3 regions of the Bacillus salitolerans genome follow, and region 3 is predicted to be linked to each of the others. Evidence: riboswitches for the same ligand, from Rfam matches in the RefSeq annotation. Region 3 holds a riboswitch; each other region holds the start of a gene.
What was found. A riboswitch is a leader RNA that binds a small molecule or an ion and turns the genes downstream of it on or off. The one in region 3 is predicted to bind cyclic di-GMP.

Region 1: it holds a riboswitch for cyclic di-GMP, as region 3 does, so the genes downstream of both, ACFSCX_RS09230 (diguanylate cyclase) here and ACFSCX_RS10605 (hypothetical protein) in region 3, are expected to answer to the same signal.
Region 2: it holds a riboswitch for cyclic di-GMP, as region 3 does, so the genes downstream of both, ACFSCX_RS15205 (HD domain-containing phosphohydrolase) here and ACFSCX_RS10605 (hypothetical protein) in region 3, are expected to answer to the same signal.

Annotation. Positions count from the first base shown of each region.
Region 1 is NZ_JBHUEM010000011.1:40,322-51,012, forward strand. Features, by position in the region: gene ACFSCX_RS09230 (diguanylate cyclase) at 187-4,617, opposite strand; cyclic di-GMP riboswitch class I at 4,811-4,893, opposite strand; one part of gene prfB (peptide chain release factor 2) at 5,007-6,035, opposite strand; one part of gene prfB (peptide chain release factor 2) at 6,037-6,108, opposite strand; gene secA (preprotein translocase subunit SecA) at 6,198-8,705, opposite strand; gene hpf (ribosome hibernation-promoting factor, HPF/YfiA family) at 8,876-9,421, opposite strand; gene cspD (cold-shock protein CspD) at 9,673-9,870, opposite strand; gene fliT (flagellar protein FliT) at 10,047-10,400, opposite strand; gene fliS (flagellar export chaperone FliS) at 10,400-10,691, opposite strand, start outside.
Region 2 is NZ_JBHUEM010000024.1:104,570-115,260, forward strand. Features, by position in the region: gene ACFSCX_RS15170 (efflux RND transporter permease subunit) at 1-1,251, opposite strand, end outside; gene ACFSCX_RS15175 (hypothetical protein) at 1,615-1,896, shown strand; gene ACFSCX_RS15180 (diacylglycerol kinase) at 2,035-2,943, opposite strand; gene ACFSCX_RS15185 (DUF4395 domain-containing protein) at 3,236-3,649, opposite strand; gene ACFSCX_RS15190 (hypothetical protein) at 3,771-3,992, shown strand; gene ACFSCX_RS15195 (hypothetical protein) at 3,970-4,551, shown strand; gene ACFSCX_RS15200 (PP2C family protein-serine/threonine phosphatase) at 4,646-5,410, opposite strand; gene ACFSCX_RS15205 (HD domain-containing phosphohydrolase) at 5,503-7,617, opposite strand; cyclic di-GMP riboswitch class I at 7,852-7,937, opposite strand; gene ACFSCX_RS15210 (DUF5317 domain-containing protein) at 8,018-8,608, opposite strand; gene ACFSCX_RS15215 (STAS domain-containing protein) at 8,644-8,955, opposite strand; gene ACFSCX_RS15220 (flagellar assembly protein A) at 8,969-10,691, opposite strand, start outside.
Region 3 is NZ_JBHUEM010000014.1:94,031-104,721, reverse strand. Features, by position in the region: gene ACFSCX_RS10625 (DUF6359 domain-containing protein) at 1-4,487, shown strand, start outside; gene ACFSCX_RS10620 (hypothetical protein) at 4,753-5,145, shown strand; gene ACFSCX_RS10615 (aromatic acid exporter family protein) at 5,433-6,500, opposite strand; gene ACFSCX_RS10610 (oxidoreductase) at 6,900-7,946, shown strand; gene ACFSCX_RS10605 (hypothetical protein) at 8,028-8,387, opposite strand; cyclic di-GMP riboswitch class I at 8,441-8,524, opposite strand; gene ACFSCX_RS10600 (S41 family peptidase) at 8,782-9,762, shown strand; gene ACFSCX_RS10595 (MFS transporter) at 9,951-10,691, shown strand, end outside.

The DNA of each region.
Region 1 (10,691 bases), on a different contig from region 3:
TGTTAGTTTATGTAAAATGACAGAAAAGTATAGACTCAAATAGCCACAAAGCTTCCTTTGCACTCACCTTTGTTATGTGCACTGGTGTGCTGCTCTCACTATTTCCCATAGAACCTGGTATGCCTCCTTGGCTTGTAGCCACTATGATATATAACTTTTATCCCCCCAAAAAAAGACTGTGATTGCTCACAGCCTTTCAGGGACTAAGTCCCAATAACATACGACCCTGTTCTTACCATTCTTCTTAGCAAATATTTCGGCAAAGTCAGCCTTTGATATTAAATCCTTCATCGTCTCAGGTTCATCCTTGTCAACACTAGATACCCCAATACTCGCGGTCAACTGCTTCCCTTTTCCTATATCAATTCGATGAATAACTCGCAGCAAATCATGCGCGACAGATGTAGCGGATTCACCATTTGTATTTGGAAGAATCACGATAAATTCTTCGCCTCCATATCGTCCAACAATGTCGCCGTTTCGAACGGATTGACGAAGCTGACTTGAAACTTCCTTTAACACACGGTCACCTTCTATATGGCCAAATACATTATTCACCTCACTGAAATCATCTAAATCAAGCATGATAAAGGAAAGGTGAGTACCATAAGCTTTCGCTTTTTTAAATTCGGAACCTAGCTTTTCAAGAAAGAAATCTCGTTTAAATAACCCTGTTAAATCGTCAGTTGTAACTTGTTCAGTGGCTAATACCTTTTCAATTTTAGGTGTAACTAGCTCTAACAAATTTCCGATGAGGGATCGCTCTTCTTTTGAAAAATAAGATTGAATCGTATAATTTTCAACTAGAAGAAAGGTGATGGCTTCATCCTTATCAGAAAATACCGGAAAACAGACATAGGTTGAATTGTCGACCTGGAAACTAGAATACGTACGGGTGCGATCAATTCTAGCCAGAACATCTTCCATATTTTTTGCTTCTACTAACTGAATTTTTTCATTGATGGATAATAGCTTTCTCCCATTTTTTCGTGTCGTATACAAATGGATGCGATCGATTAGAAAGTTTTCATATAAGACAATCGCAATATTTTTACTAAGCTGTTCAAGGGATAAGGAAGCATTAATCCGCTTTACACTATCAAACAATACCTCATAATTCACTAGCAGATTGGTTACATGCTGATGCTCTGCCATAATGTTTGTTACTAGCTTATCATGGAGTTCTACTAATTGTTGATTAACAAATTGGACTTTGACATCGTTCGTTAATTTTATGAAATTATTTTTTGCTCTAGTCAGGTTTACTTTTGCTTGAATGTATTGCTCTTGCTTTTTGTAAAACATCCCTCTTAGTAAGCAAACGTGACCTAGATAGCCATAATATTTCGTTTTGTAAATCAATTGCTCTAACGCTCTCGTAAGCTCTAACGCTTCTTCATAATTTGCCGTTTCTTGTAATGCTGTAATTTTGTAAATCATACATTCAATTCGTTCTTGTAAAGTTAACAGAGATGATTCAAGCTGTATACTCACCTTATGAATGAGCTCTCCAAAGTCTTTTGTAAATAGAAGATACATGAACTCCAGTTCACGTAATTCTTCTACCATATTGTTTGTTTCACATACCCGCCTCACAGCTGGCCACATTTTAAACACTTTATGTACGTCATTACGCTGAACATATAGCTTGAATTGAAAAATAAACACTTGATTTCGAATACTGATCTGTTTATTCTTTTTCGCTTCTCGCTTTACTTTGTTAATCATGATTTGGGCATTTTGAAAGTCTTCGATAAAGAGATAATGATTGATATATTCACTTAAAAAACCTGTATCATTTGGCTGATTGATTTTATTTCCTAACACTCGAACCTTTTCAGCAAACTCAAATGAGTTCGGTATATCCCCTAAGAGCTTGTAACAAACGAATAAATTCTCTTTGGCAACTTTTTCATTCTGTTTATCACCAAGTAATTTAGCCATTTCTACTGCTTTAAAATAAAAATCCTTCGCTCGCAATAAATCCTCATCCATGAGTCCAATTGCGATAATATTATAGATTCCACTTAACAGGAATTTCTGATCATGCTGTTCAGCAAGCGACTGAGCTTCTAAGATAAACCGTTCCCGTTCAGTCCATGGCTTTTTCTGGTGATAGAGCATATTATGTGTATTATATAAAAGGCGGATATAATTTTTAACACCCAGTTCCTTGCGTAAAGATTCACTTGCTGTATTTTGTAACTGTGTTAATTCTTCTACCAATGTAAAATCTCGCTTTGTAATAATACTCCAGGTTGAAAGAATAATTTTCAGCTCAATTCGATACTTTACCGGGATACCAGCATCTAAACTTAGCTGTTCAATTTTCCCCTCTACCTCCTCAAATACTACGTAGTTTTTCGTATTCGAACAAGAAAATCCTAGTCGTATAAGGGCTTTAATCGAATCGAATTGCTCATGTAACTGTTTATAAATCTCAATGGCTTTCATCAATTGGCCTGATCTCTCGAAGCTATACCCCATTAAAAGAAGCATTGCCTTGGGTGGCATGCCATCCAGATACTGTTCATATATATGAACAGATTTTTCAATCATTTCTACAGCCTTTATATAGAGACTAGCTCGAAAGCTTCTTCTTGCCTCGATTAAATAAAAGAGCGCTGCTTTTCTCCAATTTCCATTTTGACTATAATGATACGCAACCATCGAGTAGTGTCTTCCATCTATTAACTGCATGGCAAGCTCGTGATGAATGGAGTCTTTTTTCGTTTCATCAATCGTACTTTCTACAAACTCCCTAATCGTTAGTGATGGAAATTCATAATTCGTCATTAATCTCAACAACAAGCCTTGTTTTTGAATAGATTCTATCGCTTGTAACACCTTTTCACTAGACTCAACACCCGCCACCTTGGCAATCATCGATAAAAAGCTGTGATGATTCACGATAGGTATTTGAACAAGAGATAAAACCTGATAGATTCGTTTCTCCTCTTCTAATAACAACTGTATTTTATGATTGATCATCAGTTCATCAGATGGTGGTAAGGATAAAGCACGGATGTTCTTATCCACTAAATGCCAGCTGTAATGCTGAATATACAGCTGCTTTGTATCAGCTAAATAATGAACAAGCTCTATTGTCTTTGTCAAATTCTTATTGGAATAGTGGTACAGCCGTTCTATTAATTTTTCTTGTAAGAAGCTTGCCTTTCCAAAAATAGATAATAAAAAATGAGCATACTCACGTAACGGTAAAGGTTGAAGGTCTATCCCTTCTTCATAAAGCTCACCTAGTTCATGAGCCTCACCAATCCCAATTACACCTAACACAATTTCTTCTAACGATAATAATCGTTTTAATATCGAGAGTGAAAAAGGATCCATCCTTTCAGCTGAGTAAATACCAAACACGATTCTCGTTTCAGATATTGTTAGAAAGTCAATAAAGAAATCAACAAGAAACTGTTCTGTCTGGAGTAAAGAGAAGGCTGGTGAATCCTGTGACTCTAACTGATGCTTATAAACAGTTTTCAGTTTAGGAAATACTTCTGCTAAACCAGGTAAATGATTTAATATAGGATGAAGAATCGGCCGTGCAATCGATATTTTAATTATTTTTGTCACAAGCTGCTCAATGACTGAATATGGAGTGTCATCTGCTCTTGAAACATAATAATCAATTTGCCCTGAAAAGTCTTCGGTAATTTCAAAAAATAGGCGCTTGCGCCCGCTTCCCGTTGGGCCACTGATCAGAATACTTTGTGACCTTCCTTCAATAATCGAACGGTTTAGTTTTGAAAGAATCTGTAACTCTTCTTTTCTTCCAATAAATTCAGGCGAGTATAAATAGTGGGAGCCATACAAGCATGTATCTGAGTTTCTTTCTTGATGATCCTTCCCTTGAATTCTTTGAAGTTCATTTATTATTTGTCCTACCCATTGCAGCCTACTAACTGGACGTTTATGAATCATCTGTAGAACTAATTTCTTTAAATGAAAAGGTAGATCCATTTGTTCAATCGTTACATTATTCTGCTTTGTCACCATGTTATTTGGATTTGTGCCAGTTAGTATTTCATAAAACAAAATCCCCAGATTATAAATATCTGTACGCATATCAAATTTATTTAAATGGTACAGCTCTGGAGCGAAATAAGGATAATGAGGTCTTTGCATTCCGTGAAGTAGTTCATATGGTGATTGTGTATAAAGCGGCATAAATCTAACTTCATTTCCTTCAGTTATCCATACGTAACTAGGTACAATCGCTCCTTGTATTACACTTTCATGATGCAAAACCTCTAATTGAATGGCTATTTTCTCAAGGATTCTAATCGTATCCTTAAACGTCTTCCCTTTCATATATTCGTGCAAAGTGACCAAATTTTGGTGATTCTCATACTCCACTATCACTTCGCCCTGTTGACAATAAACCTTTCGAATTGGCAGAAAAGACGAATGGCTCTGAGCAAGAGATTTTAACCTGAGTTTAATATGTTCTTCGCCAATAAAGGTAGTCATCGTACTCGGTATCACATGAAGCAAAAGTGGGGTATGCTGCCTATCAAAAGCTGTGTATGTTTTACCTAAACCATCGTCGTGTTCTACTTCCTTAAGTAGTTTGTATTCACTTGAATCTACTATTCTCACCACTTCACATCACAGTCCTATCATAAGATTTATAGATTACAATCCAAATCAATTATCACAAAACTATGCTAGTCCCTTGTTTCTTGGCAGCATGAGACTACTTAATTTTTTATGTACAGAATTTATTGAAGTTTATCATTTGATTTTTTGAAGAAGAAAAAAAACACCCTAAAAAAGGGTATTTGCTGAACTAGATTGCAACTGGCTGGCTTATCTAATGATTTAGCCCCTTTAGTTTTGCGTCCCATCCTTTAGAATGGTTTGCCTCTATATCGAGTTTTCGGACATTTCTAACGTTTTTTTCATTATATACTATCTCCGTAAAAAGCACTAGGATAAAACGACTAAATATTAACAATTTTAGTGTTTTATCCTAGTTATGGGACTGTCTATTTTAATTTTGATCGTAAGAATGCATCGATAAATGGATCTAAATCTCCATCCATCACACTCTGGGTATTTCCAACTTCATAATTGGTGCGATGATCCTTAACTAGCGAGTATGGGTGGAAAACGTATGAACGAATTTGACTTCCCCAACCAATGTCCTTTTGTTCGCCACGGATTTCATCCAACTCAGCTTGTTGTTCTTCAATCTTCTTCTGATAAAGCTTTGCTTGCAGCATTTTCATCGCGCGTTCGCGGTTTTTAATTTGTGAGCGCTCCGTTTGACACGTCACCACTGTGTTTGTTGGAAGATGCGTAATACGAACGGCAGAATCGGTCGTATTAATGTGCTGTCCACCAGCTCCACTTGCACGGTACGTATCAACCTTTAAATCTTCCGTGCGGATTTCAATATCAATTTCATCATTAAATTCTGGCAATACATCACAAGATACAAAGGATGTATGACGGCGTCCAGATGAATCAAATGGAGAGATACGAACTAAACGGTGTACACCTTTTTCTGCCTTTAAATATCCATAAGCATTGTGACCTTTTATAAGTAACGAAACACTTTTTACCCCAGCTTCATCTCCAGGTAAATAGTCAAGCGTCTCTACTTTAAACCCTTTGCGTTCTGCCCAGCGCGTGTACATTCGTAGGAGCATTGATCCCCAGTCTTGTGATTCTGTACCACCAGCCCCTGGATGTAATTCAAGAATCGCATTGTTTTTATCATATGGTTCGCTCAACAATAGCTGAAGCTCAAATTCATTGAATTCCTTTGTTAAAGATTTAACCTCTTGAATCAGCTCTTTAAGAAGATCATCATCATTTTCTTCCTTCAACAGCTCGTATGTCATATCTAAATTTTCATATGCATCATTTAAATCATTAAATTGATTCACAAGATCTTTTAACCCATTTGCCTCGTTGATGACGGTTTGAGCGGCTTGTTGGTTATCCCAAAAGTTTGGTTCAACCATTCGTTCGTCAAGCTCACGAATACGTGCCACTTTCTCTTCTAAGTCAAAGAGACCCCCTAAAGTCAGCTAAACGCTTTTCCATTTTTTCAAGTTCATGTCTGATTTCTACTAATTCCATTGTGTTCACCTCATAGAACCTTTTCTATATATTTCGTGAAGAAAGCCTATGCCATACGACATAAGCTTACTTTCCATCCTTATAATATGTTAGCTTCCGCAGCATTGCTTATACTTTTTACCACTTCCGCAAATACACGGATCATTTCTCCCGACTGTAACACTTTTCACAACCGGCTTACGTTTTGGCTTTTGACCATCAGCATTTGGAATGACGGCTTGCCCTTTAGCCACTTCTTGTCGCTCAAGGTTATTGCGAATTTGTGCCTTCATAATATACCTGGAGGTCTCTTCCTCAATCGATTCAACCATACTTTCAAACATCGCAAATCCTTCCATCTGGTATTCACGAAGTGGATCAATTTGTCCATAAGCACGTAAATGAATTCCTTGGCGAAGCTGTTCCATCGCATCAATATGATCCATCCATTTACTATCAACAGCTCGGAGTACAATAACTTTCTCAAATTCACGCATTTGCTCAGGCAAGAGCTGCTTTTCCTTTTCATCATAACGAGCCCTTACTTTATCGTAAATAAACTCCGTGATTCCTTCAGGCTCTTTTCCAGACAATTCCTTTTCGGAAAGATCGCCCTCATTAAGAAGATTTGCCTCCACATAGTCAACGATCGCCTTTACATTCCACTCTTCTGGCTCTTCGTTAGTTGAGCAGTGTGCAGCCACATTTCGCTCAATCGTACCTTTAATCATGGACTCAATTACTTCACGCAAGTTTTCAGAAGATAATACATCATAACGCTGCGCATAAATGACTTCACGCTGCTGACGCAGGACATCATCGTATTGAAGTAATTGCTTACGTGCATCGAAGTTATTTCCTTCAACTCGCTTTTGAGCAGATTCAACGGCACGAGATACAATTTTACTTTCAATCGGTTGTGAGTCATCCATACCAAGACGATCCATCATTGCTTTCATGTTATCAGAACCGAATCTGCGCATTAACTCATCTTCCATCGACAGATAGAATTGAGTTACCCCTGGGTCACCTTGACGACCAGAACGTCCACGAAGCTGGTTATCAATTCGACGACTCTCATGACGCTCTGTTCCAAGAACAGCAAGTCCGCCAACTTCCTTGACGCCTTCACCTAATTTAATATCGGTACCACGACCTGCCATATTCGTTGCAATCGTTACGGCACCTAGTTGGCCAGCATTGGCGATAATTTCAGCTTCACGTTCATGATTCTTCGCATTTAAGACATTATGTTTTATGCCTTTTTTCGTTAAATATTTGGAAATGAGCTCAGATGTCTCAACCGCAACCGTACCAACTAGGATCGGTTGTCCTTTTGCATGCATTTCTGCAATTTGTTCACAAACAGCACGGAACTTTCCATCAATCGTTTTGAAAATTAAATCCGGCTTGTCATCACGTGCAATCGGTTTATTGGTAGGAATCGCCACAACATACATATTGTAGATGTTACGGAATTCCTCTTCCTCTGTTTTCGCTGTACCCGTCATACCGGATAGCTTCTCATACATACGGAAGTAGTTCTGGAACGTAATCGTTGCAAGGGTCATACTTTCGTTTTGAATCTCAAGCCCTTCCTTCGCCTCGATTGCTTGGTGAAGACCATCACTGTATCGACGCCCCTTCATAAGACGACCTGTAAAGGAGTCAACGATGACAACCTCACCATCTTGAACCACATAATCTGTATCGCGAAGCATACTAACATTCGCCTTCAATGCTTGGTTAATATGGTGAATCACATTTACGTTTGCAATATCAAAGAGGTTTTCTAAGCCAAAAGCCTTCTCAGCCTTTGAAATACCTTCCTCTGTTAGTTGTACAGCCTTTGTTTTGACATCGTACGTATAATCCTCTTCTTCCTTGATTGTACGTACAAACGCATTGGCTTGAATATATAGACCCGTTGATTTTCGAGCAGAACCTGAAATGATTAGTGGTGTACGGGCTTCATCGACTAAGATCGAGTCGACCTCGTCAATTACTGCATAATGAAGTGGTCGTTGTACCATATGCTCCTTGTAAAGAACCATATTATCACGCAAGTAATCAAAGCCTAGCTCATTGTTCGTACTATATGTAATATCCTTTGAATATGCCTCAATTTTTTCTTCTCGAGACATTCCATTTAAGTTAAGACCAACAGATAGTCCTAAAAATTCATAAAGCAGTCCCATTTCAGTTGCATCACGTGTTGCTAAATATTCGTTAACTGTGACAACGTGAACACCTTTTCCGGTTAAAGCATTTAAATAAACAGGCATCGTTGACGTTAAGGTTTTTCCTTCCCCTGTCTTCATCTCAGCAATATTTCCTTCATGAAGGGTCATCGCCCCCATGATTTGAACCGGGAATGGACGCATCTTTAATACACGAGTCGCACCTTCACGTACGACAGCAAATGCTTCAACTAGAATATCATCTACCGTTTCACCTTTCTCAAGACGTGCTTTAAATTCAGCTGTCTTTAAACGAAGCTCTTCATCCGACAGTTTTTCATAGTTAGGTCCTAGTGCTTCCACTTGATCAGCAATCTTTTGATATTTATTTATTTGGCGCTGATTTGAATCAAACACCTTTTTTAACATTCCAAGCATCTATAAAACGCTCCTCTTTATCTCATTCTGTTTTGCTTGCTTAAGCAAAAAATAGAAGAATCCACTCTTAATATTACCATTAACTGAAAAAGGATGCCAACATTTAGGGGACTTCCTCTTTTGACAAAAAAACACGCAGCCGATTTATGGCGGCTGCGTAGTTTTTGCGATTAGCTCGGTTCAATAATACCGTATTTTCCATCTTTACGTTTATAGACGACATTAGTCGCATTTGTAACAGCATTCGTATAAACGAAAAAGTTATGCCCTAACATGTTCATTTGAAGAATGGCTTCATCGTTATCCATTGGCTTTAAATTAAAGCGTTTTGTACGAACCACTTCTTCTTCCCCATCTTCATCTATATTAGACCTCGGCTCTTCCCCATTCGTAAACATGAACTTTGGAGAACCTTGATCTCTAAATTTACGGTTTACTCTTGTTTTGTGTTTGCGGATTTGTCTCTCTAGCTTATCAACCACTAAATCAATCGCCGCATATAAATCATCATGTCTTTCTTCAGCTCGTAATGTGATTGAAGACATCGGAATCGTAACCTCTATCTTCTGTTTGTTGTTATACACCTTCAAGTTGACATGAACATTAGAATCAAGTCCTTCAGTGAAGTACTTATCTAACTTCCCAACCTTTTGCTCGACATAATCACGAATAGCTGGAGTTACCTCAACGTTTTCACCACGAATGTTAAACTTCATACATGAACTCCTCCTTTAATACAAGCTATGCTATATATTTCTACATTACCCCTGTCCAAACCTCCTTAAACCTATAAAAAGTTTGAATTTTTGTGAATTAATTTTATGTGAGGAAGTGATGGTTCATGACAATAAATATGGAAAAAATAAAAACTCGCCAGTGGCGAGTTTTTGTGTTGCTTTAATTTTCGTGCTTATATAAGTAAGCGATGAAAAAACAGTCGCTTTTCATCGGTTATTTATGCTATAAATTAAAGCTTTGTTACGTTCGCAGCTTGTGGTCCGCGGTTACCTTCAACGATTTCAAACTCTACAGATTGACCTTCTTCAAGTGTTTTGAAACCATCTGTTTGAATTGCTGAGAAATGTACGAATACATCGTCTCCATCTTCGCGCTCAATAAATCCGAAACCTTTTTCTGCGTTAAACCATTTTACTTTACCTTGCATAACTCACATTCCCTTCAAAATCATATACTTTTGTGGTAAATATACCCACATTTTGAATATACCGAATGGAAAATTGGAAGTCAAATCATTGTCGTAGCAAATTTTTGAGCGGTTTCGACAGTATTTTCAACGAAAAGAAAAACTTCTCCAAACTGGAGAAGTCCGAATGATGAATCTTATTTCTTTTTGTCGAAAAATGTTCCATCCATGTTGCTTGTCGCGGCATATGGATTTGTATATTTTTGATGAGTGTTCTTCTGTTTTTTTAGTTTGTTCAAATCCATATTGATTTGATTGAATAAGGTTTTTAATTTTATTCGAATATCATGATCTAGTTTTTGAATCTCAGTTCCGAGCTCACGTTCTTCGTCCGTACTCGGTGCCTTTACTTCTTTTATGATGACATCCCGCTTATCAAGCATGTCATTAATTTGTTCAATGTATGGCTCTCTGCTGTCTTCATCCGGCAGTTGCTGTAAATGATCATAGAGCACTTTCGTAGCATCATATAGCTTTGCAATCGAAGACACTATGCTTGCCCACCTTGTACAGGTTGCGCTTGCTTAGAAAGAAGCATAGCTTCCTTCCACGTATCACGCAGTTCTACTACATAGCCTTCGACCTCTTCTAGGATGGTCAAATCGTTCTTTATATTGACTTCAATCAATCTTCGATAAATATAATCATAAAGCTGAAGTAAATTTTGAGAGATTTCAATTTCTGTATTTAACGTAACCATGAATTCATGGATGATATTTTGCGCTTTTTGCAAATTTACGTTCTTCACTTCGATATTTTGTTGTTCAATGCCTTGTCTAGCA
Region 2 (10,691 bases), on a different contig from region 3:
AAACGATTGCAGACCTTGCACTTTTTTTCGGTAAATAGATTCTAGAATGACAATCGAGGAGTCTACCATCATTCCAATACCAAGACCTAAACCAATCAAGGTCAAAATATTAAAGCTGTAATCAAAATACCACATGGAAGCAAATGTAAGTAAAATAGACGTCGGAATGGATAACCCAATAATCAGAGTAGCTCTTACATTTCGTAAGAATAATAGCAGAATGAGAACGGCAATCCCGCCACCAATTAATATATTACTAGTTACACCATCAATTGATTCTTTTACATAGTCTGCTTGTGAAACAATTTCCGTTAACTCAAACCCTGTAATTAAGTTCTCTTCATCAATCTTTTTAATCTCAGCCCTTACCGCTTCCGCTAAATCAATCTGGGTAAAATCAGCTGTACGTGCAATTTGAACAAAAATAATATCCTTTGAACCATTCTTCCAAACAAATGACGAGCTCGCTTGCTTCTCAATTGATACATCTGCTATATCTTTTACTTCAATAAAACCAGTATGAATCGGTACTTTTATTGATTCCACATCCTGAACACTTTCTAGTTTCGTATCCCAGCGTAAGGTAGGGGAATCAGTTTCACCACTTAGTTCTCCAAGTGTAGCTTCGTCATTTCCTTGTTGAATTGCACCAATAACATGCGAAATATCGATTCCATTTTTGATTAACTTCTCTCTATCAAACTCAATTAGCATTTCATGCTTTTGGTTACCAGATAGTAGGACATCTTTTACCTCTGGCAATGCTTCTAATCTTGGTTCCAAAATCTCCTCTGCAAATGACGTCATGTCCTCGACTTCTCCCCCGGCTAAATCAAGGAAAAACTCATAATTCCCACTTGTGCTTAATTGAAAGGCCGTGGCATCTTTTACACCGTTCATATCAGCTGTGAGCAAGTTTACTGTAGATTCCAGCTCTTTAAATACTTCATCACCCCGCCCGCGTTCAAACGTAACTGATATCGAGCTTCTACCTATTGCAGTTGTGGATTGAACTTCTTCAACGCCGTCTATTGATGCAATTTGTTGTTCTAACTGATTCGTGATTGTTTGCTCTACTTCAACTGCTGCCATTTCTCCTGCATTTACTTCTACAAACGCACTATCAAAAGAAACTGCTGGCATTAATTCTTTATCTAACTTGAATACGGCATAGCTTCCCACTAAGATGACAAGTACCGATAATAAACCAACTAGTATTTTTCGATTAACTATAAATTTTATTAAATTCATCATGATTCTCCTTACTCATCTTTTTTTACTATCCCTTCGCTTTCCATAAACAATATAGCTGATTTAAGAGTCATATTATAAGTGAATTCGGTCACATCCTTAGTCATAAATTCCGAATGACTCATCCTTCTAAAAAAACCGATACCTTGTGTTTTACCTCTTTGGTCAAACAATTTTTATATTCCCACTCGCTTTTTGTTCAGAGGAAGCGTACACAAAACAAAGCCTTCCTTTTTAAGCTTCTTCAACTAATTCAAACATGACCGTCATATTACTTTTGTGGTATGGACTAGTTAAAAGTTAGACCGTTTTTAATCTAGTTGCATATGATAAGGAAAGTTTAAAGAAAGATAGGTGAAAATAATGGTTTCATATTATCGGCCACACGGTGGCGGAGGACACGCAAGCTGGGGGCATGGGACAGGACATGCAACATGGGGACATGGTGGAACTTGGGGACCGCATCACGGATGGGGGTATAATCCTGGATTTGCAGCAGGAACTGCCACTGGCTTAGTACTAGGTGCAGCTGCTTCTCCTGGGGCTTATCCCGCTCCATATCCGTACCCAGCGCCTTATCCATATCCGGCACCATATCCACAACAAACGTATCCAGCTCCATATTATCCGCAAGGCCAATATTAACCACTAAAAAGACATCCCTTTTATGGATGTCTTTTTAGTATCTATCAGGAAAACTACAACCGTGAAACATATTTTGTGAAACAAGAAAAACCGGGAAGTGACTGTCACTAAAAAAAAAACAGACCAAGGATGGTCTGTTTATGAGTAGAGTTGATTGATTTTACTGTTGGATACAAATACATCTAAATGTTGATAGTAGTTCATGAATTCACCTGGTAGTAGTCCGCCGTATTCACCGTCTAGGTTTAATTGCATTTTTTCAGTTGTCTTTACTTTAACACGGTTCGCTTTTGAATAGATGATAGCTGGGTCGTTCATGTGATCACCTTTAAGGGCTAGTGATGCAATTCTCACGATATCAGCTAAGTTTGTTTTCTTGACGATGATAAGGTCGAACATTCCATCGTTAAAACAAGCAGTAGGTGCTAGTTTTTCAAAACCACCGACCGAATTTGTGTTACATACAAGAAATAGCATAATCTCTCCCTCAAAAAACTTCCCATCATATTCAATTTCAACATGGGTCGGTTTAATCGAAGGTAAGATTTCCATTCCTTTTAAATAGTACGCTAATTGTCCAAGTACCGTTTTTAGTTTGCTGGGTACTTCATAAGTAAGCTCCGTTAACCTTCCACCACCTGCAATGTTAATGAAGAATTGTCCGTTTACCTTACCTAAATCGATAGGAAGGGTGGCACCTTCGCATATAATGTTGGTCGCTTCCTCAATGGTACGCGGTACACCAAGAGCCCTTGCGAAGTCGTTTGTGGTTCCTACAGGGATGATCCCAAGCTTTGGACGATTTTCTAGCTCTGCTAAACCATTGACCACTTCATTAATCGTTCCATCACCACCTGCGGCAATTACAACATCAAATTGTCGTTCTACTGCATCGCGAGCAGCATTCGTCGCGTCACCAGCACCTGTCGTTGCATGACATGATGTCTCATAACCAGCAATCTCCATTTTCTGTAAAACCTCAGGTAAATGTTTTTTGAATAATTCTCTTCCTGACGTTGGGTTATAAATAATCCGTGCTCTTTTCATTATCATCATCCTGTTTCTTTTATATCAACTTAAAATAAAATCTTACTTTCGTCTTTCACGGTGCTAGCTTGGGAGTCAAAGTAATCTTTCGGTCTTACAAGCCTACTGCAAGTAGTTAAGGTATATTCTTTTCCATAATGTTATAGACCGATCTTCATGTATTTATGTCTAATCTCCCAGTGTTTTGCCTTATTCATTATAACGGAAAATTTATACATTTCAACTTTTAACCACTTTCACCATTATTCCCTGTTCTACTTTTCGCAAACAAAAAACGTCCATTAAGAACGTTTTACTTTGATTTGAACTCGTGATGATGTTTCCACATTAAGTATCGATACCGAATGGTACATCCGATACAATAACCACTTAATGCTAACGCGGAAGCTATGATAACCATTCCACTGAAAATATAACCAATCACTGTATATTTAATTGTAAACGCAAGTAATGATATTCCCAGGCAGATTGTTGCAATCCATTGATTAAATAGCTGCTGCTCACGGTCTTCTTGTCTATACTGATTAAATGGTTTCTTTAGAAACACCTTGCCCATTAACATAACTGGATTTTGTTTCGTGACTACTGTGATAACTCCAGCTACAAAAGGGAGAAGTAATAATAGTTTTCCGAAAAATAAGCTTATTAAAACAGTTATCAAAATGAATGATTGATTTATTTGGACTAAAGGCTTCGGTATATTCAATTCTATCCCTCCTTATTATGCTCATTATACCAAGTGATTTAGTTGGTTTTCAATCATATGAAATATTGTTTTCATATTCGTCTATACTAATCAAAACGAAAACAAACAAGAGAGGGAACTTATGAAACAATGGGAGAAAAAATTCTCAGCATGGATAAACACGAATGAACTAATTTATGTGGAGACGATGAAGCAGAGGATTGGGCGCTCTCTAATATATGGAAGGCTCCTTTCTTTTAATATGGATGAACAGTTTATACAGCTATATAACGACGATGATAAGAGAGTTGATATGATTCCATTCAAGGAAATCGATCAAATTGGATCTACAAAGGAAAGGTAGTGAGGTTATTTATACAAAGATGGTGGTTTTTATTGCACTTTTTTTTGCCATGACCTACCAAATAGCATATGGAAAGGATACCCTATCTCCAGTAGCTGTTATTCACCAGTTTTACGAGGATGTAAGTCACAACCGCTGGGATGAAGCCCCCTATTGGTGGATAGAGCAGCAACGGGTTGAATTAAAAGGATTTTTTGAAAACGAAAATAATATTAGAGAGAAAAAAGGACTTTATAATCTGAAGGAAGCGAAGTTAGTTATGTGGAAAGAGCTACCGTATGAGTACGGCTTGAGTTATGTTCCAAGTGAGTATATGGATTTTTTTACAAAGGATAAGAAAATCTACTATGTCGGTGTGAACTACACAGTACATAAACAAACTCAGTCCTTTATTGATGGGACAAATTATTTTCTTATTGCAATGGTCCGTGAGAATGGAGATTGGAAAATTGCACTCACTACTCATGTGACTGTTTCCTCGATTATCGAAGACGGTCATGGTTTTGGTACGGAGGATGAATGTACTTATGATAAGAGAAGATTAAAGGATGTAGATTAGGTCATTGCATATAATAGGTTCTTACTTACATAAACTTTAATCAACGCTTTAGCAATAAACAAAAAAGCAGAACAAGGATTAGTCCTGTCTGCTTTTAATACTTGTATTTAAAAACTAACATCGTAATATCATCTTTTTGTTGAAGATGTTCTGTAAAGCAGTGTAGTTCTTCAATAACACCATTTTTAATATCCTCAACAGGAAGGGTGTGTATTCTGGAAAGTAGATTTATTAATCTTTTCTTATTATAAAGTTCCCCCTCCGAATTTTGAGCTTCAATAATACCGTCTGTATAGAAAAATAAACAACTACCTTTTTCTATTATTAATTCGTGTTGCTCATACTCATAATGGGGCAGACCACCGATCATAATTCCTTTACTTTCTAGGAACGTACTAGTTGAAGAGCTTGTCATTAGCAAAGGATATGCATGACCTGCATTCGCATATCTGATGGTGCTGGAAGCTGGATCCCAATCGGCACAAAACAATGTAACAAACGAAGTAAGTGACCGAAGATCCTCATAAAGAGCTTGGTTGATTAACGTTAACATTTCCGATGGATCATTTGCTTTCTGTGCTAAACTTCGAAATGCCCCTCTTATTAAGATCATTTGCATGGCAGCCGGGATCCCTTTACCCATTACATCCCCGATGACCATCCTAAGTTTGCCATCCGGCAACTTGCATACATCATAGTAATCTCCACCGATTAGCCTTGCGGGTATCGATATTCCAGAAACCTCTACACCTGAAGAGATGGGTGGAGTACTATTAAGTAGTTTCGTTTGGATATTTTTGGCTAGTTTAATTTCTCTTTTTAAAGTCTTATCCAATTCGTTTAGAATGGGAACACTCATACTACCCCACCTTTATCCCACGTGTAAATTTCCCGTAGTGTTTTTTACCTACTAAAAATATACCATGTTTTTCCGAGAAAGAAATCCTTCTTCTACTCACTAACTATTTTTTTTTCTGAAAAATGCCCAGTACCTACCATTTCTACCAAATTCATCTCCATCACAACCGTAGTCCCTTTTGGACTTGTATAAAGTTTCACCTTATCCATCATCTTCATGAGGAGATTAAACCCTTGACCTAATGATACTTTTGTTGAATAACCAGCTAAAAGAGTGGATTTAGGTAACTCTGATAAATCAATTCCACTTCCTTTGTCTTGAACAACAATCTTAAGTGTCCCATTCTCATAGAATAGGTGTATTGAGCCTGAAGTTGCATGCTTGATCACATTTGTCACAACTTCTGATGTACAAAGTAAAATTTGAAATGCCACCTTACTAGGAACATTTAACTGGGTTAAAATTTCCTGAACTAATTGTCTACTTAACGGGACATCTCCTTTCTTTTCAATTGGCAATGAACCAATTGATTGTTTTTGAACGATATTATTCAGTTCCTTCATATCAATAAGTTCCATTTTTCCTTTCGTAACAGAAAAGATAACATCTCTATACAAAGTTTGGACTTGTTCATTTTTTTGTTTTTCAAATTCAAAAATGGGGGTTATATCAGTAAGTAAGAACTGATATCCATCTGGCACTTGAGTACAATAAACGTCATAAAGTCTTCCAGCTTCATTTTCTACTATTTCCCTGATGATTCTTTGTTCCACTTGTACCTTCTCAATGAGAACAGTTAACTTTTGTTCAATATCAAGACTAACTTCCTGACCTTTTCCATCAATAAAAACCTGATGTTTGAATGTAAGGTGAGTCACACTTAATTTACTTAATAATTCAGAGTCTTTAAGTTTGTGACTAAGTTTAGAATCTACTTTTTTCTCAACTGATTCCTTCTCATGTACAACTTCTTCCACCGACTCACCTAAACACAGTTCCATAAATATATTTAAACTTACTTCAACTAACTTCGGATCAAGCTTATTCCCAGCAAGCTTACTAAACTCTTTTTTGGGATTTTTTATCTTTGGATCAAGTAAAAGATGATCGAGCTCATTGGCAACAGAAATGATTCTAGAGCCTAAAGGAATGCTTTCTTCGGCTAAATTATATGGAAAACCATTTCCATCCCACTGCTCATGATGATAGAAAACATATTCTGCTGCTTTGTCTAACCCTGATATTTCTTTCACCATCTTCGAACCCAATTCAATATGGTTCCTATATTCCCTTTCCTCTTCAATCGTTAAAGGGCCTCTTTTTATAAACAGTTTTTCACCTAATTGGAGCTTACCCATGTCATGAAAAAGGGCTGCATAATGAATTGAGTCAATTTCCTCCATGGGTAATTTTAATTCCTCAGCTATTCTTCTAGCCATTTTCCCTACCCGCGTAGAGTGACCACGGTTGATTAACAATTTCATTTCTGACACTTCTGAAAATTTCTCCATTGTTGATAAGAAGATTTTTCGAAGGTTAATAAATAAACCAAATGCGTATCTAAGTAGAAAATAGCAAAATACAACAAAGAAAGTAACAATAAAAAATAGGAGTGGTTGCTTTAAGCTGTAAATATAGACAAGGAACAATGTAATACTAGATGTCGTAAGAAACATATAGATAGCATCTAATAAAATATTTAACAAGGTTCCCCAGTAAGGTTTATTATTAAGTGTTGAAAAAACAACAGCAATCAATATATAGTTGACCAAAGAATGTATTCCTATAACAGCGAATAGTAGCAACATTGTTTTCCAATGAAAAATACTCTCGCGATCATATAGCCATTCAAAGAACAAACCTGCTACAATAATACAGATAATATATAGACTCAAATTAAACAAATTTTTCTTAATGTTTCTTTTTTTCCATAATAAGGCTGTAGTTAAGAGGAAAATAACGAGTTCCACTACAACTGCATTTTCCACTCCATAAAACAATAAAGCAATAAACGTAAAGGTTTGAGAACTAGTAAATAAGGTACCATTGGGAAGTTCAATTAAAAAATACTCTAATACCCCTGCCAAGATACCTAATGCAAGAATGACTTCAATACGGGAGTAATCGGTTGTAAGGAGGGATATGACTAATAATGTAAAACCAACCAATATTATTGAATTAATATATACATTTAATTTGGTTGGCATTTTCTTTCACATCCTTTTTTAAAATATGAGGAAATAACTTGTGGTTTAACAAATAAATTAATCAAGAAACATCTATTTTTTAATAAAAACTGGGGCGTAGGTACTGCTATTGAATCCTTAAATCTAAAAGATTATGATTATGGACGCCAAGGTACTCCTGCTACTGCAGATAATGCCATTGCAGCAAGAACCATGATTAGAAATACTTTACCTTTCATGGGATCAACCTCCTTCTTCGGTAACCGGCTGCCATTGAGATTTTCCTCTTTAGGCCCTAGCTTTGCGTCCTCGTCTTTCGAGCGAGTTTGCCCTTTTCGATAAGAAAAACATCTATATTCTTTGAAAATCCTACGCCCCAAGATTGAAACCAATTTTAATGTTGAATCCTACTTTGTCAGATTCAATCAATTTCTAGCCCTTTTTTGTTTTTGTGGAAGATATCAACGTAGCTTTTTATTCCAGTGATGGTATAAAAAAAGAAGATACACATCCCAAAAGTAATAATGACATCTCCTATGCTAATGACCTTATCAAATAATGCATAAGGCAAGTGAAGTGGAATAACATCACCTAGAAAAGGTAGCATTGTATGTTCATTGATTAATTGATGCTTTCGATAGCCTGATTCAAGAATTTCTATATAATGAGAAAGGTTTGCCGCTTCTAATGCTTTGCTAGATACCGGCATCCTTCCACCGTTTATGATAATGACTAGGAAGTTTAAAAACATCCCAACGGAGAAAAGTATAAAACCCGGTAAATGTTTATTGATCAACGCCCCTATTGAAAGCAGGAGATATGAAGCTGCGATAAATAGAGAAAACCACTTTGTAAATGCTGAGTAATCATAAAGATACATGGCTATGAGTTGAAGGACAAAGCAGCTTAATATGAGATAAGGAGCTTTAATCTTAACCTCCCATAAATGGTCAAATGACTTTGCACGTAAGTATGCAAATAGTATGGCTAGGAACAGATATTCATAAATCATCTAATTCCTCCTTTTCTTATAGAAGATACTAATTCCTAAACAAACACATCTTCTCCAACAATATCTGATATTTGGAGTATATCGAAAACCATCGCCACATCCTCATTTACATTCGTGATAGTTACCTTAATATTTTGGTCTGTCAGCAGTTGGATGGTTTTCAACAAAAGTCCAATACCTGAGGAATCTACGAATGGTACCCTTTCAAAATTGAATACAACTGAACGATACGTAAGGAGACTTGGGGTTAATTCTTCCTCTATAATCTCAGTAGTTTCAATATCCAAATCTCCCTCTAGATCCACCCTTACTCCATCTTCTTGTTCCAGCAATGAGTACTTTAACATTCGATTTCCCCCTTTATGATTTAAACGCTATATTCCCTTCGTTGTCCAGGTAGGCAACAACCTCATAGGTGACATCTTGAAAGGTGTATTTAGACTTTCCAATTTTGATTGTAGTACCTTCCATTGCTTTATTTATTTTTATGGTTTGATCACTTGGAACAGATATTAAGGTTGTAACACCACTTTCAGCACCAACTTCATTGATATCAACACCTAGTCTTCCATAAACCTCTCCACCTCTTAGAGCACCTTTAACTTTCAAACTACCACCTGCATGGATAGTAGAGTGTGTACAACTTTTCCCTACTATTAACACATTACCACTACAATAAATCTTACTCTTTAGTACATTAGGTACTGTTATAAAGGAATCTTGATCAATCGGTGAATCGCTTTCTTCATTTAGTTTCTTCATTTTTTGTGATAGTTGCTCTATACGTTCAATTGAAATGACTTCATTTGTTAAGGATAAAAAAAGATGATTTAGCGATATCGCTACTTCTTTCCATTCTTCATCTAAATACGTTTCTCCCTTTCTTACAACCTCTACATACTTTTTAGCTATGGATGGGAAGCTTTGAAACTTCTTTTCTAGTAATATTCGAATTAACGGCTTTAACCCACCATTAGATAAATCACTAGATTTAAAAGCTGGAGACAGCATCAGTTCATTGACCACTTTCAGTAATTTTTCTGTTTGTTGATAGAGACTCCCTAGCAAATGTCCTAACTCAACCTGTAACATATTGTTTTTCCCTGCTGAAATCTCTGAACCAACGATATTTCCATACGTAATGATGGAACCAGAAGTTGTCAAAATTGCTTTATTAACAAGCTTGTGAACATTAATTTCACCTTCAGCTTCCACAACCATATTATTTACTTCTCCAACTATTTCTACATCACCTATAAACCGAATATTTCCAGATTCCAAATCTACATTTCCTTGGTGAACGAGCTTTGGTTTAACAGCTACTGTAATCAGTTTTCCTCTTTGCTCCACTTGTGGTCGCCCTGACGCAGTTGCCACAATTTTATTTTCTTCAATGATAATTCCATTTCCAGGTCTCACAATCACTGGGTATACCTTCGGGGCTGGTATTAATTCGTTTTGAACTGTATATCCCGATTCTCCTGGAATAGGGCGATGAATAATGCCAATCACTGCGCCTCTATCCACAGCTGGAAAGGTTTGAACTTCTTTATAATCAATTCGTCCATCCTCTTTTTCAAGAAATTCATTATTACCTTGAAGGTTGACCAAATACTCGATCCATCCATCATTTCCATCTGTTGGACTTTTACCTGTTGCAATTTCGAACGTGGACGGTTCTTCCACACTCGTTGCTTTTATAATTTCTTCTATATCGTAACCCTCGTTAATACCTAGCGATTTCAACTCATTGATAACATCATGTTGAGTTAAGCTGTTTATGATTTCTTTCTTTTCGTCCACTTTAACGTCAATATGGTAATCCGGTACGACATCTTGTAAACTCCGGGTGATTGTGTAACCAGGTTCAACTGTTAATAAAACTATTAACCCTTGCTTATCTATCTTAATGGACCATTTTGTTTCTCTTTCCTCCAGAGAATCCACTTCAATTTCATAATGGTGTGCCTCAGAAACAATCGTTGTCTCTTCTGTTATGGATTGCCCATTCTTCATTAAACGTAGACCTTCTTGGATTGTCACTAAAGGAAACCTTGTGGGTGAATCTCTACAATATAGCCTT
Region 3 (10,691 bases):
AAATGATCCCCGTACAGCTACCAACAGGTGAAATTAGAACAGGACTCAACCTAGTAGATAATCCATCTAACCTTGGAGCAAAAATTGAAATTACAGGTAGCTTAGAAGCATACTATACACTTCCTGGATTAAAGAGCCCTTCAGCTTATACAATTCTTCAACCGGGTTCACCTGTAGACCCGCAGCCAGATCCAACAGAGACAATTACAATTGAACAAGCACGTCAATATGCAAACGGCACTGAAGTAACAGTAGAAGGAATCGTAACAGCTGACAACGCAGCAATCGGTGGCGGTAAGCTTTCTACGTATATTCAAGATACAACAGCAGGAATTAATCTTTACAGCAACACATCTCAAGACCTCAAAGAAGGAGACCGTGTTAAGGTAACGGGTACCCTTGCTGAGTACAAAGGCTTAAAAGAAATAATGCCATCTGCTATTGAAGTGTTAGGGCAAAACGAAAATTTACCAGAAGCAAAATCTATCACTCTTGCAGACTTACAATCAATGGCAACAGCAGAGCCACTTGAAGGTCAGCTTGTAAAGCTCAATGGATTTGTACAATCTGTGCCAAGCTCACCAGCAGGTGGCGGCTATAATGTATCTTTCATTGATAGTGAGTTTAACAGTACAACCTTACGTGTAATGGAAGGTACGAATGCCATTGGTTCCATACATGAAGGAAAATGGTATGAGGTAACAGCAATTGTAAGTCAATTCGACTCTTATCAGATTCTTCCTCGTAAAGCAGAGGATATTCAACTAGCACCAGAACAGCCAGAAGCTCCTTCAGCAGCTGGAACATATGAATCAGTCGTTCTATCTGTAACAGATGGAGATACCATTAAATTACAAACACCTGTATTAGGTGCAACAACAGTGCGTTATGTGAACATTGACACACCAGAAACATACCATTCACCCAAAAATGATTTAGACCAAAATCAACTAGACCATGGTAATGCAGCGAAAGCCTACATGAATACGCTATTGAAGGCTGGAGACGAAGTATTGATTAAAGTTGGCGAAGAGGCAACAGATGCATATGGACGTCTTCTAGGTCAAGTCATTCGTAAATCTGATGGTTTAAATACGAACCTTGAAATGGTGAACGCAGGTTATGCTGTAACTTATTTCATATGGCCAGTTGGTGATGAAGCAGATTACAACATGTTTCAATCTGCTGTAAAGGATGCATTCGATGCGGAACTAGGGATTTGGAACCCAGCAAACCCTTTATTAGAACTTCCTTTTGAATTCCGTGCAAGAGAACAAGGGAAAGGTCTATTAAGATATGTAGGAAACTCAGATACAAAGCTTTATGTAAGCCCAGAGAATTTTGAAGCGGTTCCAGTCGAAAAGAGGGTTTTCTTTGCAAGTCCAGAAGAAGCGGAAACAAACGGTTACACGGCAGTTGACGGAGGAAATGAAGCACCAGTTGGGGAAGATCCTAATGGTTCTGACGATAACATCCAGATGCAATTATTAAGCTTAAATGATTTACACGGGAAAATTGATCAACAATATGAACTGGATACAGATGGTGATGGCACACTTGAAGTGCTTGGCCGTATGGATTATGTAGCAGCGTATTTAAGAGATCGTGAAGCCACAAACCCAAACACACTAATTGTTCATGCGGGAGATATGATTGGTGGAAGCTCACCCATTTCAGCCCTATTACAAGATGAACCAACTGTAGAAATTTTAGAATCCATCGGATTTGACTTTGGTACTGTTGGAAACCATGAATTTGATGAGGGTACTCAAGAATTGTTACGGATGGTAAACGGTGGAGAACATCCAGAAGGTAAAGGTACAGCTGGTTATGATGGAATGAATTTCCCGAACCTTTGTGCAAACTGCCTATCAAAAGAAACAAACGAGCCGATTTTACCTCCATATGCCATTTATGAAGTGGAAGGAATTCAAGTAGGATTTATCGGGGTTAACACGGTAGCAACAGCAAACATGGTTATTCCTTCAGGCATTGAAGATATTTACTTCTCTAATGAAACAACCGCTGTTAATAAAGCTGTTGCAGAGTTACAAGCACAAGGGATTGAAGCCATTATAGTTCTGTCTCATATGCCTGCTTCCCAAAATGGAACTGGTGCAACAGGTGATGCAGCTGACTTAGCAAACTCGGTACATGATGCAGTTGACGTCATTTATGCTGCACATAACCATGAGTTAGTTAATGCAGTAGTAGATAACAAGATAATTGTTCAAGCTTTAGATTATGGTAAAGCGTTTGCTGATGTTGATATTGAACTAGATCCAACAACGAAGGATATTGTGAAAAAGCAAGCAGAAATCGTATATGTCAATCAAAATGGCGTAACACCAGATCCAGCTGTAGAAGGTATTCTTGCCAAGTATGCAGCTCAAACGGCAGATATTATGAACCAAGTAATTGGAGTGGCAGCGGTTGAACTAAAAGGTGGATATGGTACGAAAGGTGAAATTGGTGATAATGCCCTAGGAAACCTAATTGCGGACGGTATGGCATGGGCTATGAATTCTGATTTTGCTTTAGTGAATGGCGGAGGAATTCGTGACAACATCAATGCAGGTGAAATCACTTGGTCAGAGCTTTTCAACGTTCAACCATTCGGTAACACATTAGTAAAAGTTGAAATCACAGGAGCAGATTTAGAACAAATTATTAATGCTCAAATTTCAGCTTTATACGGACCAGACGTTTCAGTTGGTGGCTTCAAGTACACATGGGATGGTGCTACTAACAAAGTCATTGATATTTTCCTTCCAGATGGATCGAAAATTAACAAAACAGCTACTTATACCTTAACAGTAAACAACTATATGTACGAGCACGGTAGTGATAAGTATAAGCTACGTGCGCTAGGCGAAAACCCAATGCAGGGACCAATCGACTTAGATGCAACCGTTGATTTTGTAAAAAGCTTTAATAACGAACCAATCACTTACGTAGCTGAAGGCCGTATTTCTGAAGTAGTAGGGCAAGATGATAACCTAGGTCTTGTTACGATTGCAAAGGCTCGTACAGCTGAATTAGGAACAGAAGTAACAGTAGAAGCAATTGTTACATCAACTCCAGGTGCATGGGGAAGCAAAGGCTTCTATATCCAAGATGAAACTGCTGGATCCTATGTTTTTACATCTACTGATAAAGGATTAACAATCGGTGATAAAGTGCGAATTAGCGGGAAAACAGCTACCTATAACGGAGAATTCCAGCTAGCTGACCTTACTACTCTCGAAAAAATAGGGACGGATGTAGCTAAAGTAGCAACAGAATTCAATCCTGCTGAACTAACAGAGGCAACGGAAGGTCAATTAGTCATCGTTAAAGGGGCTACTATCTCCAATTTAAAGAGTGTAAACACTTATGGAACATTTGAATTTACAGCTACAAAGAATGGTGAAACAGTACTTGTCCGAGTAGATAACCGTACAGGATTAAAATTCAGCGATTTCCCTTTCCAAAACGGGGATGTGGTCGATGTAACGGGTATCTCTGGAGAATTCAATGGAACAATTCAATTAAAGCCTCGTAGTGCTGAGGATTTTGAATGGGTTGAAAGAAAAACAATATTATCAGAAGAAAACAAAATCGTGACGTTGCCTGGTACAATCTCCATTGATTTTAGTCAAGTTGTATTTGAAAATAATCAACCTGTTCCGGTAACAGTAACCTCTCTATCTAAAGAAGATGTCGTGATTGGAAATGAAGCACTAGAAGTAGCAGGAATGATCATTGATGTAGATATACCTACAGCATTTACAGGGTTTGTTTCAATCAAGGCTCCTATTAATGAAACTCTTTCATTAGAAGAAAAACAAAAGCTGGCGATTTATTACTATAATGAGCAATCAGAAGAGTGGGAATACCAGCAAACAGAGCTCTCTGAAGATGGCAACTATATTATTGCTTATGTGACACACTTCTCTATCTATGGTGTCATGAAGGTTAATGATACTGAAGCACCAACTACAGAGGCTTCATTACCAGAATCAGACCTTTCGAATGGTGCTTATATTCATGAAGTAAAGCTAGAACTTTCTGCTTCCGATCAGATAACATCAGTAGCAAAGATCGAATTCAAGCTAAATGATGGTGAATGGATTGTATACAATGCAGATGAAGGAATTCGTATCGATACGGATGGAACAACAGAAGTATCATTCCGTGCAACAGACACACTTGGAAACGTAGAAGCAACTCAATCAATCACTGTTAACGTGATGGCTGCTACCATTGAAAACGTTAAAGAAATGGTGACAAATGCAGATGCGAACAGAGGCATGAAAACGTCTATTTTTGCCAAGCTCGCTTCAGTAGAAAATGAACTAAAGAAAGGTAACGTTGGCAAAGCATATGAGAACTTAGAAAAAGTTCGTGAACACATTTCCAAGATGAACAAAAACAATATGGATCAAGAAGACAAGGAAGAAATTCTAAAGCTTGTAGATTATATCCTTGAAAATGAAACATTATAAATAAAAAAAGAAGGCTTCTCTCTAAAGAGGGAAGCCTTTTGAATTACAGGAAGCTCAGGACACCTTTCATAGATCAAAAGGGTTCTCATTTTAGTATGAAAAAGATTAATAGGAAAACAAATTTGTTATATAACGTTTATTAAGTTAAAATGAAGGCAATAGCTTTAATAAAAATGATTAAATTATATTAAATTATTTTCAACCTAACTCTATTGTGCTAAGATATTATATTAGAGTAAACAATGTGACGGAGGTACCATCATACATGTTTAAAAATTTACCACACGGGGTGAAAATAAGCATCTCCCGGTCAATTGCTTCTGCATTTGAACAATATATGAATAAAATTCAATGGAATGAAGATAAATACGATTTAAACGTGTTTATGCAGGAATGGCGTTCCTATATTGAAAAACACGCCTCTTGGTATGATAAAGTCGAGGATGTTATAAAAAATGACGGACAATTCCATGAGGAGCTAGCTGAGAAAATAAATGAAGTTCTAGATAAGGTTCTATCAGAGGAGCCTTCTAAGGAGCAAATGGAAGAACTAGATCTTTTAGAAAAAGAACTAGGTCAGGAATTTACGTACTCATGTAAAGCCGAAGCTAAATACTTAATAGAACGTCTGCAAAAACAAGTAAAAAAAAACAGCTAAAAGAACGGCCAGCAACTGAGAAGCAGTTAAAGCTTGCATCTATTTACTATGTACAAGCTTTCGATGTAGAGCTTCCCGATCAGCATTATACGAATCAGGACATCACGACTATTATCGATAAATGCAAGAAAGAAATTAGGCGAAACACAGAAATGCTCGATGACTTAGATATCATTGAAGAAGAAAATGATGATTACGTACATTAAAACTATCCTTTTAGGATGGTTTTTTTATTTAAAAAGACCTCCAAATCAAATACAAAAAGGGCCATGGGTTAAGTAGGAATATTAAACTCCGTGTCCCTTATTTTTCTCTAATAACAATTGATGTCGTATTTCCAGGGATTGTATATTATTCAGCTCCTCTACTAAATCATGAATGGCAAGTAGTTCATATAAAATGAGCGTTTCAGTTGAAAGGTGCTGATGATATTCGTCTTCTAAATACAAAGTATGCTGTTGTTTGGAAAACCACTCTCTCAATCGATTCATTTGTTGATGGTGCGAATCGGGAATGTGGAAATTTTTAGAATGGAATATACCTTTTATCGATTTCACTGATTCTACAATCATCCTCTTCTTTTCCTCACTCAATTCTATATGAACTGAAGGGAGGTAGATTAAGTTTCCAAGATGATATATGATTTGGCGCAAAGTGGTGAGTTTTTTACATTTATAATGGAAATCACGTATTTCCTTTCGACTGATTCGATGGTATTTCCATTCATCTTTTTGATAAGTACATAACGTTTCAGTTTGATCAACATCTTTTACAAGGGCTTGAAAATTTCCCCTTAAGTCTTTGCTGAGAGGTTGTATATTTAGTAACTCAAGACATCTTGAATCAAAGATGTCGCCGGATTTATCCAATAAATCATGAATCTTGTTTGTAATGGATTTTGAATAGTTAGGTGGCATGACGAAAAAGTTAACAAGGGCAGAAATAATGATTCCTGTACTAGTAGACCCAAGTCTAATAAAAAATGAGGAAAAGTACTCATCATGAACTGTTGAAATCATGGCGACACCAGTTAAGGTTGCCACTAAAGTTCCATCGTGTAATTTTAGTTTATGGCAAGCGATGATGGTTGAAAGGGAGACGAAAGCATAGGAATAAGGGCTATCCCCGAATAAAAAAGTAAACAGTATGGCAAATGCAGCACCAATTGCTGAAGCAGGAAGACGAACAAACGCTTTTTTTATGGAATCTGCCACCGTAGGTTCAATGGTCACAATGGCTGTTATGACCGCAAACATAACCGGCCAATTCAGTATATGGCAAATAAAAGCCGTTACAAATACAGCAATCCCGGTTTTAACAATTCTTCCCCCAACAAATTTTACCCTTTTTGGCATGATAGACAAAATCCTTTTTTCTTTTTTATAATTATTATAGAACTAAATAAACTTGGTTAAACAGGAATATTTATCATTACACTAATTCAAGCGTACTAATGCCAAAAAGTAAATGGGTAAACTAGCCATTTGTCCAGCTCTAACTGGCGCTATGACCTCCACTTCAAAACTTTAAAAGGTTGGAAGAAGTATAAGTGGGGGATAAACACCAGTAAGAACCCGATAATAGGACACAGACGTTGCCATAACCTGTGGCAACGTCTGTGTGACCTACATCGTACAGTCCTCAACTAACAATAAGTGGAGGGTGAGGAAAAACTCTTTATGAACATATCAATAGTAACTTCCTAGAACAAATTATATAATAGCCACAAATAATGTGTTCTTTGGAGGACAAATATGGCGAAAATTAACGTTGGTTTAGTTGGATATGGATTATCAGGACAGACTTTTCATGCTCCTTTATTAACTGTTTTAAATGATTTTGAGATTGTGAAAGTTGTAAGTTCTAAAATAGATAAAGTAAAACAGGACTTAGGAGAAATCGAGGTGGTCAGCAGGTTAGAAGATATACTTGCGGATTCGCAAATTCATTTAATCGTGATAACAACACCAAGTGGTCTTCATTATGAAATGGCTAAGCAAAGCTTGCTCGCTGGAAAACATGTCATTTTGGAAAAGCCAATGGTGGTGAGGGTGTCAGAAGGTGAAGAACTAATAAAAATTGCAAACGAACGAAACCTCCTATTAAGCGTGTATCATAATCGCAGGTGGGATAATGATTATGTAACAATCAAGAATTTAATAAATGAAGGGGTCCTCGGGGAAATCAATACATATCAAGCCCATTTCGATCGTTATAGACCAGTTGTTCGTGATCGATGGAAAGAAAACGAAGGTCCAGGTTCAGGTTCATTGTATGATTTAGGCTCTCATTTAATTGATCAGGCTTTACACTTATTTGGTGAACCCCATTTTGTGTGGGCAGATGTGTTTGGTCAACGTACGCATGCAAAAACAGATGATTATTTTCATATTGTGTTAGGCTATCGCGATAACCTTCGAGTCATTTTACATTCGGGAGCTGTCGTTTTGAATGCTGGTCCAAGGTTCCAGGTTCATGGAAGTAGAGGAAGCTTTATTAAATACGGAATTGATGGACAAGAAGATGCATTGAAGGCGGGTTTGAAACCTATTGATTCAACATGGGGAGCGGATAACCCTGAATTTTATGGTAAGCTTGTGATTGTCAAGGAGGAACAAGAAGAACACACCGTTGTTCCAACTTTAAAAGGCTCATATTTAACGTATTATAAAGACATTGCTCGTAGTCTCTTGCAAGGCGTAAAATTGCCTGTTACGGCTGAGGACGGGCTAACTGTTATTAAGATTATTGATGCTGCCCTAAAAAGTAGTATTGAAAAAAGTGTCGTATACATGGACTAATTAAAGTCGTAAGTGTGCCCTATTCATAAAAAAGACAGATGTCAAACTTATGATGACCTCTGTCTTTTTTAATAAAATGATTTATATTGAACCAATACTTTTTAAAATAACTTTGGCATCTTTATTAAGAAGAGTCCATATTCCTTTTTTCATTAGTAATTGTTCTTTATTTTTTATTGTATTTCTAATGGACTTCACATCAAATTTACTAGCAAAGCTATTAATGGCACTAATAGTTACCATTTCTGTTCTTGTTATCGTATCTGAGTTAGTACCCCTCTGATTATTGATAAAATCAAGTAACTCTCTTGCATCTTGAGATAGAAACCTCTTATTCGCATTAACTATATTAATATTTAATTCTATATTCTGCCTTGCCTTAACTAAATCCACTCTTTCTACTAATTGATTAATAGTTGTAATTACTTCTTTGAAGTTCATTCTCGATCTTTCCTCTCCCTAATAATCTGTTAAAATACGTACTAAAGGGAGTGGATTGCAACTGGCTGGCATTCCCCGCAGGATTAGCCCCTTTAGTTTTGCGTCCTACTTTTTCAAGTAGTTTGCCAATGGATATGTCTTATTACATTATACAAGGATAATTCGGTATAGAACTGAGGCAATAGTTTTGTTTTAAACGATGAAATAGAGCATGAAAAATAGGCGAAATGTTGGACAGTTTGAAGTTTTATGTAGTTTTATGTACCTACTAGAGACATCATACTATTGACAGAAATCATGTAATTTTCAAAAAGAATTCGTATGAAAACAGGAATCCTCTATCATATGACTAAATATAAATAGTGTAATCAAAATTGTTGAAAGGAGTGATTCCATGAACACAACAGAAACGAATAAAGATTTTAAGAAAGAGGTAGTAGAGGAATTAGCAGAGCGTTTACAAAGTGATTATATATTTCCGGATAAAGCAAAGGAAACGGCTGAGTTAATCCTAGGTAAGCTTTCAAATGGAGAGTATGAGGGGGTAGAAGATCCGTTTGTTTTTTCAAACGTATTAACGGAGGATTTACAGAAAATCACGAGAGATCGCCACTTAAAAGTCATGTATTCTACTGAATCTAAATCAATAGAAAAAGAAAAAATTGAAGAGGAGATGCTAGAAGAATATCGTAGAAAGACAAAGTCTATCAATTATGGTTTTTACAAGGTGGAAAGACTAAACGGAAATATCGGCTATATTGATTTACGGAATTTTGTTGATACACAGTTAGGCGGAGAAACTGCAGTTCATGCTATGAATTTTATCGCCAATACAGATGCACTTATTTTTGATTTGCGTAAAAATGGTGGAGGTAGTCCAGCCATGATTGCGCTGATTACGAGCTACCTATTTGAAGAGGTTACTCACTTGAATAATTTTTATTATCGTCCAGAAGGACAAACAAGACAATCTTGGACACTCCCATACACCCCTGGCCAACGTTATCTAAATAAGCCAGTTTATATCTTAACGAGTCATTATACCTTTTCAGCAGCTGAAGAATTCACCTATAATCTTAAAAACTTAAATAGGGCAACCGTCATAGGTGAAGTAACCGGTGGTGGGGCACATCCAGGTAGAGTTCAACAGATTACAGAACACTTTAGGGTCTTTATTCCTACTGGAAGAGCGGTGAATCCCATTACAAACACAAATTGGGAAGGTACGGGAGTGGAGCCTGATATTAAGGTGAGTAAGGAACTAGCATTTGATCGTGCTTATAATGAGGCATTAAAGTATGTGAAAGAAAAATACAAAGACAAGCAAGAGTATCAGTTTTTAATGGAAGAAATTGAGGAAGGCTTGACGAAGTAGTCTCAAAAACTGCGCGCTACCGGTATATTTGATGGCCGAAGGATAGATTCCTCGGCCTATTTTTATTTATAAATATAGCCTATATTATGTGCTTGAATCAAGAACTGACCCTTTCTTTCATACTAAAATTTCGGTATCATAATATTTAGAGAACCGAAATAAACGATGGAATGAAAGAAGTGGCTAGCATGACAAACCAGGAAATAGCTAAAAGAAATTTATATATTATGTGGTTTGCGAATTTCTTTGTAGCTGGAAGTATGACCATGGTGTTACCTTTTTTATCTTTATACATTGAATCATTTGGAGATTTCTCTTCCTCCTATGTACAGCACTGGTCTGGATGGACATTTGGGATTACGTTTGTAACAGCGTTTCTTTTTTCACCGATTTGGGGAAGGATTGGGGATCAATACGGGCGAAAAAACATCCTTATTTTCACGTCTGCACTATTAGGGATCTCCATCTTTTTAATGGGATTTGTGAGTAATGTGGCAGAACTCTTTTTCTTACGTCTCTTTATGGGGATTTGTACGGGATTTATCTCATTGTCTCAAGCGTTCATTTCGACCCAAACCCCTAAAGAGATTGCGGGGCGTGTTATGGGAACACTACAAACAGGTAGCATTACAGGATCTTTGTTTGGACCAATCATTGGCGGTGTTTTAGCAGACTCGTTTGGTTTTGCAAACACCTTTAAATTTGTGTCCATTTTTATTTTTATTTCTGTTATTTTAGTTACCCTTACAAAGGAGTACAAAATTGGTAGTAAAAAAGAAACGAATATGCGTTATACAAGGAAGCAAGTACTATCACATATGGGGCAAAACCCCATTTTATTGACCGTGCTATTTATCTCCATCATCATTCAAGTGGCCCATTTTAGTATTCAGCCGATTTTATCGTTATATGTAAGTGAGCTGCATGGA